3 regions of the Qipengyuania sp. NPDC077563 genome follow, and region 3 is predicted to be linked to each of the others. Evidence: predicted binding sites of a transcription regulator. Region 3 holds the regulator's gene; each other region holds the start of a gene.
What was found. The regulator LexA, encoded in region 3, represses DNA repair genes until DNA is damaged. The targets are predictions, from matches to a motif close to GTTCCNCNCTTGTTCT.

Region 1 (3,275 bases), on a different contig from region 3:
TTCGAACACTTGCAACTTTCCAGCGCGCTGACTTCGATCTTGCTCGGATCGTCTCACATGCCGGAGCGCTAAAGCTTCAGTCTGAAGTTTTGGCAGAGCTCCGCAAGGAGTTCGGTGAGCCTTCGGACGATCTTGTGAAAATCATCGCCGGCCGGCTGCATGATGGGATCATCACTAAAGGTGTTAGGGACCGGTTCCGGTCAGCTATTACCCAAGCCTACGGTTCGTTGATTAGGGATGGAGTCCACCAGCGACTTGAGAAGGCGATTAGCGGGGGCAGTGACGAACCAGACCATCAAATGGCTGAGGTCGATCAAGGCGCAGTCGAGACTACAGACGTAGAGATTGAGGGTTTCAACATCATCCGGGCCATTTGTGCAGAGAAGGTCGACCCCTCTCGCGTGGTGATGCGAGACGCTAAGTCCTACTGCGCGATCCTCCTGGACGATAACAACCGGCGTACGATTGCACGGATGCATTTCAATAGTCCTACCTCGCGCTATCTGGGGCTATTCAGCGGAAAGGATGAAGCCCGGGAAGGCGTTATGGGGCCGGTAGATATCTTCAAGCACAAGCGGGCAATTTTGAAGCGTGTAGCTGAGCTTGAGGAAGAGTGAGGGCTGTTCCTAAAATGTGCCAGCAGACTTATCGCTAGCTGCCCGTCCCCTTAGATAGCGAAATCACGTCGGCAACGTCTGATGACTTTACCTCGGAAGGCTTAGAGATTGCCGCTGGGTTGCTGAATCAGCAGCGAATCATGGTTCTCCTCCCAACGGGCGACCGGGATAGCCAACTTCATGGAATTTTCATGGATTAGACGGTCGCACATGCGAAGTGCTTGAAAAATGGTGCTGCTGGGGAGGATTGAACTCCCGGCCTCACCCTTACCAAGGCAAGCGTTAGCTTGCGGTCTCGGACGCAAAGCCGATTACGATTAGCGCTCGCGCCAACCGTAGAAGTTTGGAACCTTGCCGAACCAGGCGGCGAAGGGCTCGCGCAACACATGTATCGTGCACCGCCATCCACATGAGTTCGGGGGCGTCCACCGATAATCGATTACATGCGCATTCCATACAAAATAGAATTAGCATCGCTAAGTCATTGAAATTGTGGCGCACCCGACAGGATTCGAACCTGTGGCCTCTGCCTTCGGAGGGCAGCGCTCTATCCAGCTGAGCTACGGGTGCATGCCGTGGCGGGGCGCTTAGCAAGGCGCGGCGGCTCCCGCCACTAAAAACCGTTCCGGATTTCGCTCCGAACACCCACTTGATCGGGGCGCCGCAGCCCGAACACCCGCTGGTTGACTGCGTTCCCATTTTGTTCCAGCAAGAAGGCATGAGCGAATCACACGTCATTCCGAATCCCGGCAAGCGGGGGGCCATGGCGCCCGCCGATAACGCCTCCTTCGATACCGCTTCCGACGATCCTGCCTCCGCCGATACTGCTGCTCCGGATACCGCTTCGGCCGATACCGGTGCCCCCGCAAGCACCTCGCCCCATAGTCCGGGCGTGGTGGCCGCCGACGCCGATAGGGACGTTGTCGATGCTGCCGATTTTGAAACCACCCCTACCGGGAGTGATTCGGCGAGCGTGCGCCGGGGGATCCAGCGCCTGTTTGCCCGCTACGGGGTATGGCTGCTGCCCGAAATGCCGCTGCGCAATGGCCGTCGGGCCGATCTCATGGGGGTCGATGCCCAGGGCCGCGTGATCATCATCGAGATCAAGGTGCAGCGCGGCGATCTGCTGGGCGACAACAAATGGCAGGACTATCTCGACTATTGCGACCGTTTCTTCTGGGGCGTGTCGACCGATATCGACCGCACGATTCTCGACCGCGACATTTTCCGGCCCGACCGCTGCGGCATCGTGGTGGCCGATGGCTATGACGGCGAGATCGTGCGCCCCGCATCGCTCAAGCCGCTGGCCCCCGCGCGCCGCAAGACCGAGACCGAGCGGCTGGCCCGCGCCGCGATGCGCCGGATGACTGTTGCAACGGATCCGCACTGCGCGACCTGGGGCGGGAGTGAATAGAAGCAGTTCTTAACCTGGGGCGATTTAGAGACTAGGGCGGAAGACCAGCATCATGTGGACCGCCATTCTCATCTCCGCCCTGTCCATGACCGCGATCGTCGCGGCGCGCTATCTGGCGACCAGCGGCCTGTTCGCCTTTGCCACAGGCCGCAGGCTGCCGGGATATCACGCGAAGCTGGGCCGGCAGATCCGCCGCGAGATCGGCTGGTCGCTGGTTTCGGCCGCGATTTACGGCATTCCGGCGGGCATCGTGGCCTGGGGCTGGCAGGAACGCGGCTGGACCCGCATCTATGCCGAATGGGACGCGCTGCCGCTGTGGTATCTGCCGCTGGCCCCGCTGATCTATCTCTTCCTCCATGACAGCTGGTTCTACTGGACCCACCGGCTGATGCACCGCCCCAAGCTGTTCCGCGCGATGCACGCCGTCCACCACGCCAGCCGCCCTCCCACCGCCTGGGCGGCGATGAGCTTCCACCCCTGGGAAGCGCTGACCGGCGCTATTGTCATTCCGCTGCTGGTCTTCGTGATCCCGATCCATATCGCCATGCTGAGCCTGGTGCTGCTGGTGATGACGGTGATGGGCGTCACCAACCACATGGGCTGGGAGCTGTTTCCCAAACGGCTGGTTCACTCCGCGTTAGGAGGATGGCTGATAACCGCCAGCCATCACCAACGTCATCACGAAGAATATCGATGCAATTACGGGCTTTATTTCAGGTTCTGGGATCGTTTGTGCGGGACCGACAAGGGGCTGAGTACGCGCATTTGAGCGGGCTCGCGAAACGAATCGCCATCCTTCCCGTCGCCGCCCTGGCGCTGGGCGGCGGCGCGCCCCTTCCCCAGACCGCGACGGCCGGCAAGGCCGCCAAGGTGGTGGTGACCGTCACGAATCTGAGGAATGCCGATGGCGTGGTGCTGGCCTGCATGACGGCGAACGAGAAGAATTTCCCCAAATGCCGCGGAGTCGCAGGCACGAAATCGAGCCGGGTCGAAGCCCATGAAGGCAGGCTCACCCTCACCTTCGAGGATGTGCCGCCGGGCAATTACGCCATCGCCCTGCTTCACGACGAGAACGCCAATGGCAAGGCCGACCGCGCACTGGGCATGATGCCGCGCGAAGGCTTCGGTTTTTCGCGCGATGCCCCCGTGCGCATGGGGCCGCCCGCCTTCCACGATGCCGAATTCGGTATCGGCACGCAGGATCGCAGCATGACGATCCGCATGCGCTACATGCTCTAGGACCA
Region 2 (3,275 bases), 690 kb from region 3:
CCGGATCTTCCGGTCAGTTTTCGCCCTCGGAACGTTCGGCGGCATCCGAAAAATTGGCGAGTGCGCGCGGGGTGTGGCCGATCGGCAATGCTTCAGTGAGATCTTGGGCGCTGGTGTCGACGTTCAATTCCTCGAACCTCTCTCCGGTACGCCGCAAGTTGCTATCAAAACTTCCCACCAGCTTGTCGAAGTGCTGGTTGGTGGAAAGCAAGCTTTTGCGCATCGCCCCCATATGGCCCGCGACGACGCCGAGCCGATCGTATAACTCTTTGCCAAGCTGAGCAATTTCCTTCGCATCTGCCTGCACTCCGGCCTGGCGCCAGACGGTGGAGACGGTCAAAGCGATGGACATGAAATTGAGAGGGCTGGACAATACGATCTGCCGTTTCAGAGCATAATCCAGCAGGCCGCTGTCCTGCGTTAGAGCTGCGTAAAGCACATGCTCGCCCGGGACAAACATCACCACGAAGTCGGCAGAGCCATCGACATGGTCCTGATAGCGCTTCCCCGACAATTCATCGATATGGGTCCGCAGCTCTCGAGCATGCGTCTTGAGCAGAGCTTGGCGTTCTTCATCGCTATCCGCCTCATTAGCAGCCCGATAAGTGTTGAAGACGTTCTTCACATCCACCACCAGACGGCGGTTACCGGGGATATTGATCACGGCATCAGGACGCAGCAAATTGCCGTTCTCATCGCGAACGCTGGTTTGGAAATTGAAATCTGCCTTGTCGTAAAGACCGCAGCTTTCGAGCAGGTTCTCAAGCTGCAGTTCACCCCAGTCGCCGCGCGCCTTGGTCGCACCCTGCAGAGTCGTGGTGATGCGGTTCGCACCATCAATGACACGTTGCTGGCCTTCGCGAACCTGGCCGATGACGCCCTGCAGGCGCTCGAAGTCGGAAACGCGATTCTTCTCCAGTTCCTCCACCCGCTTGCGATAGAGCTCCAGCGTCTCGCCGACGGGCCCGACCCGCTTTTCCAGCTCGGCCAGGCTTTCCTTGTTGAGAGTAGCCAGATGGTTCTGCGCGCCTTCGAGAAATTTCGACTGTGCGCCGGCAAGCATTTTTTCGCCGATTTCACCGAACTTGGCCTGCAGTTTCTCTTCGGCGTCCTGCAATCGCTTGAGTTCGCGCGCAAATTGCGCCTCGCGCTCGGAATAACGCTCCTCGAGTGCGCGCTCGCGTGCTTCGGAAGAGCTTTCCAGAGAAGCCAGCCGATTTGCCGCCAATTCGCGATCCGCTTGCGCGGTTTTCAGGTCTCGGGCCAAGTCATCCACCCGCGCAGCGCGCTCCGACATGATTGCCAGATCGCGTGTCATTTCCTTAAGCTTGTCCTCGATGGCACGCGCTTCGGAATCGCGCTCGGCATGCCGCGTTTTCCATTCCGCTACCGGGCGTGACCCCAGAAACCATCCGAAAACCAGCCCGGCTACAAGCGCGACGATTGCGATAATGCCCAATTCCATGAGCTCAGAGTATGCGGAACACAAAAGGAACGCCAGTGCGCTGGCCGCATCTATCCACTATGGATGATCATCCCCGGCCGCAGTGAGCCCATCGCCACCTCGATCTCGCAAAAGAAAAAGGCGAGCCGCTGAGCGACCCGCCGGTTTCGGATTACAAGAATCTCGTAAGGGTCCTAAGCCGCCTCCCGCAGCTTTCTCAGCTTTTTCAAGGCCATGTTACGCTTGAGACGCGAAAGATGGTCGATAAAGAGCACGCCTTCCAGATGATCCATCTCATGCTGGATACACGTAGCCATCAGCCCGTCCAGATCTTCTTCGTGGGTCTCACCCTCGAGATCCTGATAGCGCACGCGACAGGTTGCCGGCCGGTCGACATCGGCGAAGATATCGGGAACCGAGAGACAGCCTTCCTGATAGGTGGCAAGCTCTTCCGCCGGATCCAGAATTTCCGGATTGATGAAAACCCGTGGTTCCTTTTTCGTCGGGTAGTGGACGTGTTCGTGGCCACCGTGGTTGCAGACTTCCCCTTCCGCCTCTTCATCTTCCGGCTGCAGGTCAATCACCAGCACGCGCTTGGGCACGCCGACCTGGATCGCCGCCAGTCCGATTCCCGGCGCATCATACATGGTTTCGAACATGTCGGAGACGAGCGTACGCAGGTCGTCGTCGAACTCGGTAACCGGTTCGGACACGACTTTCAGCCGGGGGTCCGGCACTTCAAGGATTTCACGGATAGCCATGGAGTGTAAATAAGCGCGCCGCACGCCATTTTCAATCCACTTGGACCGCTCAGAGTTATCGCCTAGCCCAGCGGCCGACGAGCCCTCAGGGCCTGCGCAAGAGTTCCCTCGTCGAGATAGTCCAGTTCGCCCCCTACCGGCAGCCCATGGGCAAGCTGGGTAATCCGGACAGGATAGTCCTCCAGACGTTCTGCCAGATAATGCGCAGTGGTTTGCCCCTCCAGCGTGGCGTTCATCGCCAGCACCACTTCGTCTACCCCGCCCTGCTCGACGCGTGACAACAGGCTGGCAATGTTCAGATCTTCAGGGCGTATACCGTCGAGCGCGGAAAGCTTGCCGCCAAGCACATGATATTTCCCCGTGAAGAGCTTCGCACGATCCAGAGCCCACAGGTCCGCGACATCTTCCACTACGCACAGGCCCTTCCCGTCCCTGCGCGGGTCAGCGCAGATCCCGCAGGGATTGGTCGTATCGACATTGCCGCAAATATCGCATTCGACCAGTGCCTCGCCTACAGTGGCCAGCGCCTCAAGCAATGCCGGAAGCGCGCTCTCGCGGCGCTTGACCAGCCACAGGACGGCACGCCGCGCACTGCGCGGGCCAAGGCCGGGCAGACGGGCCAGCGCGGCGGCCAGCGTCTCGATCTCTTGCGATGCCATACCGGCACAGATAGGGGCCTTGGCGGAACAGAGAAAGACCAGACAGGGGCTTCATGCGCATAATCTTCATGGGATCGCCGGAATTCGCCGTGCCGACGCTGCAGGCGCTGGTTCACGCCGCGCATGAAATCGTGTGCGTCTATACCCAGCCGCCCCGCCCCGGTGGGCGCCGAGGCAAGGAATTGACCGAGACCCCGGTTCACCAGCTGGCCGAGCGGCTTGGGATAGAGGTGCGCCATCCAACATCGCTTAAATCCGAGCAAGAACAGGAGAAATTCGCTGCACTCGACGCCGATATCGCGGTGGTGGCAGCCTATGGACTGATCCTACCCCCGGCGATCCTCGATGCTCCAAAACGAGGCTGTCTCAATGTCCATGCCTCTCTCCTTCCCGACTGGCGCGGCGCGGCAC
Region 3 (3,275 bases):
TGGTTCTGCCGGAACGATCGCGGCCGCATTTGCAAGTGGGGATCGCGGCGCCATTGCAACGCAGGATGACGCAGCGATGCGCGATGCGGGTCTGACCCATCTGCTGTCGATCAGTGGTCTTCATGTGAGTGCTGTTATCGCGGCGGCCTATTTTCTCGTCATGAAATCCCTCGCTCTTTTCCCTTGGCTAACCCTCAGAGTTCGCCTGCCCTTGCTCTCTGCCGCCGTGGCGGCCGGCGCGGGAATAGGATACACTCTGTTGACCGGGGCCGAAGTGCCGACTGTTCGCAGCTGCATCGGGGCGCTGCTTGTGCTCGGCGCCTTAGCTCTCGGACGCGAGCCGCTGTCCATGCGCATGGTCGCCATAGCTGCGGCGATCGTGCTGCTTTTGTGGCCGGAATCATTGGTGGGCCCGAGCTTCCAGATGAGTTTTGCAGCGGTTATCGCGATCGTGGCGCTCCACAATGCTGGTCCGGTGCGCGATTTCCTGGCTTCGCGGGAGGAGAGTTGGATAAGGCGACTGGGCAGGCGGATGGTGATGCTTTTCGTTACCGGTCTGGTGATCGAGATCGCGCTTACGCCGATAGTCCTCTTCCACTTCCACCGCGCCGGACTTTACGGTGCGTTTGCCAATGTCATCGCCATTCCGCTTGTGACCTTCGTGTCGATGCCGCTGATTGCGGTGGCCTTGCTCCTCGACCTGCTCGGTGCAGGCGCTCCTGCCTGGTGGCTCGCCGGCCAGTCACTCGATCTCCTTCTCTCCATAGCGCATCTGACTGCATCGCAGCCGGGAGCAGTAAAGCTGGTGCCTCATATCGGCCTTCCGGCGGTGATCTTCTTTGTGGCCGGAGGTTTGTGGCTGGCGCTGTGGCGGGGAAGGGCGCGGCTTGCAGGATTTGGTCCGGTCCTGGTCGGGTCCTTTCTACTGGTGACGACAGCTGCGCCCGACATACTCGTGGCGCGTGATGGCGGCGATGTCGGTCTGGTGGGCGAAAACGGACGGCTGTTCGTACTGCGGGACAAGCCCGGATCCTATGCCCAGGACAATCTGGTCGAGCTTGCCGGTACGGAGGCCGCGCCGATCGATCTGGAGCGGTGGCCGGGAGCGCGTTGCAGCCCGGATTTCTGCAGTCTCCCCGTGCAAAAGGGCGAAAGGAGCTGGTTCGTCCTGATCTCCCGCAGCCGCGAACTGATCGATGAGCGTGCACTCGCCGCGGCTTGCGAGAGGGCGGATATTGTCATTTCGGAACGGTGGCTGCCGAGAAGTTGCAGGCCCAAATGGCTGAAATCAGACCGCCGCTTTCTCGAGCGTAGCGGGGGGCTGGCCATCTATCTCGACAAGGGCGAAATCGAGACGGTCGCGCAGGGACAGGGCAGCCATGGATGGTGGAAAGGGGCGAGTGGCGGTTAGGCCCGCCCGCCGCCCCATTCCCGGCAGGATCAGTGATAGCGGCGCAAAAGGCCCGCAAGCTTGCCCTGAACCTGGACCCGGCCAGCCTCGTAGACCTGCGGTTCATAGCTGCCGTTTGCAGGATCGAGGCGCACCATGGTGCCTTCCTTGCGCAGGTATTTGAGCGTCGCTTCCTCATTATCGACCAGAGCGACCACGATTTCACCGTCACGCGCGGTTTCGGTCCGCTTCACGAGGGCGAAATCGCCATCGAAAATGCCCGCTTCGATCATGGAATCGCCGCTGACTTCGAGGGCGTAGTGATCGCCGGGGCCGAGCAGGGCGGCCGGGACCGGCATGGAGGACTGGCCTTCGATCGCTTCGATCGGGGCGCCGGCCGCGATGCGTCCGTGAAGCGGAACCTCGATGATGTCGTTGGCCGGTTCGGGCGCGACCGGCTTGGCGGCGTGCGCGGCAACGACGGAATCATTTGCAGCAGGCTGGGCAGGCGATGCGGGAGCCCGCACCGTGCCGGTCACCGAGTTTTCTGGCAGCTTGATGATTTCCAGCGCGCGGGCCCGGTTGGGCAGGCGGCGGATGAAACCGCGTTCTTCAAGCGCGGAAATCAGGCGATGCACGCCGGACTTGCTCTTGAGATCGAGCGCTTCCTTCATCTCTTCGAAAGAGGGCGAAATGCCGGTCTCTTCCAGCTTTTCCTGAATGAAGCGGATCAGCTCGTGCTGCTTGGCAGTCAGCATCGGAAAACTCCCATGTTCCTGTTCACAACCCTGTGAACGAATGTGGAACAATTAGGCAACCGATTTTCACAAGTCAAGCAATACGGCCATTTTCGAGACAGTTGGGGAGAACAGCTGTTCCCCTTTCAGTCCTCCGCGTTCCATTCGCCCGACTTGCCGCCGGTCTTGGACAGCAGGCGCACGCCGCCGATCACCATTGCCCGGTCGATCGCCTTGCCCATGTCGTAGAGCGTGAGGAGGGCGATCCCGGCAGCGGTCATCGCTTCCATTTCCACCCCCGTCTTGCCGGTGAGCGAGGCGCTCGCCACCACGCGGATCGCATCGTCTTCCCGCTCGAACTCCACGGTCACGCTTTCCAGCCCGAGCGGATGGCACAGCGGAATCAGATCGCCCGTTTTCTTGGCAGCCATGATCCCGGCGATCCGCGCGGTGGCGAGGGCATCGCCCTTCGCCGTGGCCCCGGCCATGATCGCGTCGAGCGCTTCGGCATTCATGCGGATACGCCCTTCGGCCACCGCCAGCCGCGCGGTTTCGCGCTTGCCGCCGACATCGACCATATGCGCCGCGCCCTTATCGTCGAGATGGGTGAGTTTGTTCATGTAGCGAACCTGCAAGCTGAAGGATGGAGCGCCTGGAGCACAGTCCTGGAGCTAAAAACCCCGGATTGCGGGAAGGGATTGCCGGACATGTGCATGCCCGACCTATGACGCGGCCAGACCGTGTAGGACAGTGTTAATTGCCGGTCAGGAGCCGGCGGGTGGCCGCCTCGACATCGTCCTGCCGCATGAGACTTTCGCCGACGAGGAAGCTGCGCACACCGGCATCGGCCAGACGCTGGCAATCCTCATGCGTGAAAATGCCGCTTTCCCCGACCAGCATGGCGTCCGCAGGCGCCAATGCGGCGAGTTCTTCCGTCGTGGCAAGATTGGTTTCGAAGGTCTTGAGATTGCGGTTGTTTACACCCAGAAGACGTGACTTCAATCCGGCTGCCCGCTCCATCTCGGCGGCATCGTGCACTTCGACGAGGACGTCCATACCCCGCTCGAAAGCCGCGGCCTCGATCTCGGCCATCTGCGTGTCTTCCAGCGCGGCGACGATGATGAGAATGGCATCCGCGCCCAGCGCCC

Region 1: ACI2I1_RS12035 (MmcB family DNA repair protein) is a predicted target of LexA. The motif match lies at 1,309-1,324, and genes of this name have one in related genera.
Region 2: rmuC (DNA recombination protein RmuC) is a predicted target of LexA. The motif match lies at 1,481-1,496, and genes of this name have one in related genera.

The regions. Positions count from the first base shown of each region.
Region 1 is NZ_JBJDPC010000003.1:203,256-206,530, forward strand. It holds gene ACI2I1_RS12025 (type I restriction endonuclease) at 1-617, shown strand, start outside; tRNA gene ACI2I1_RS12030 (tRNA-Arg) at 1,111-1,187, opposite strand; gene ACI2I1_RS12035 (MmcB family DNA repair protein) at 1,336-2,031, shown strand; gene ACI2I1_RS12040 (sterol desaturase family protein) at 2,084-2,800, shown strand; gene ACI2I1_RS12045 (DUF2141 domain-containing protein) at 2,797-3,270, shown strand.
Region 2 is NZ_JBJDPC010000002.1:192,979-196,253, reverse strand. It holds gene rmuC (DNA recombination protein RmuC) at 14-1,465, opposite strand; gene def (peptide deformylase) at 1,639-2,205, opposite strand; gene recR (recombination mediator RecR) at 2,268-2,864, opposite strand; gene fmt (methionyl-tRNA formyltransferase) at 2,918-3,275, shown strand, end outside.
Region 3 is NZ_JBJDPC010000002.1:885,253-888,527, forward strand. It holds gene ACI2I1_RS10290 (ComEC/Rec2 family competence protein) at 1-1,411, shown strand, start outside; gene lexA (transcriptional repressor LexA) at 1,441-2,148, opposite strand; gene moaC (cyclic pyranopterin monophosphate synthase MoaC) at 2,274-2,747, opposite strand; gene trpC (indole-3-glycerol phosphate synthase TrpC) at 2,881-3,275, opposite strand, start outside.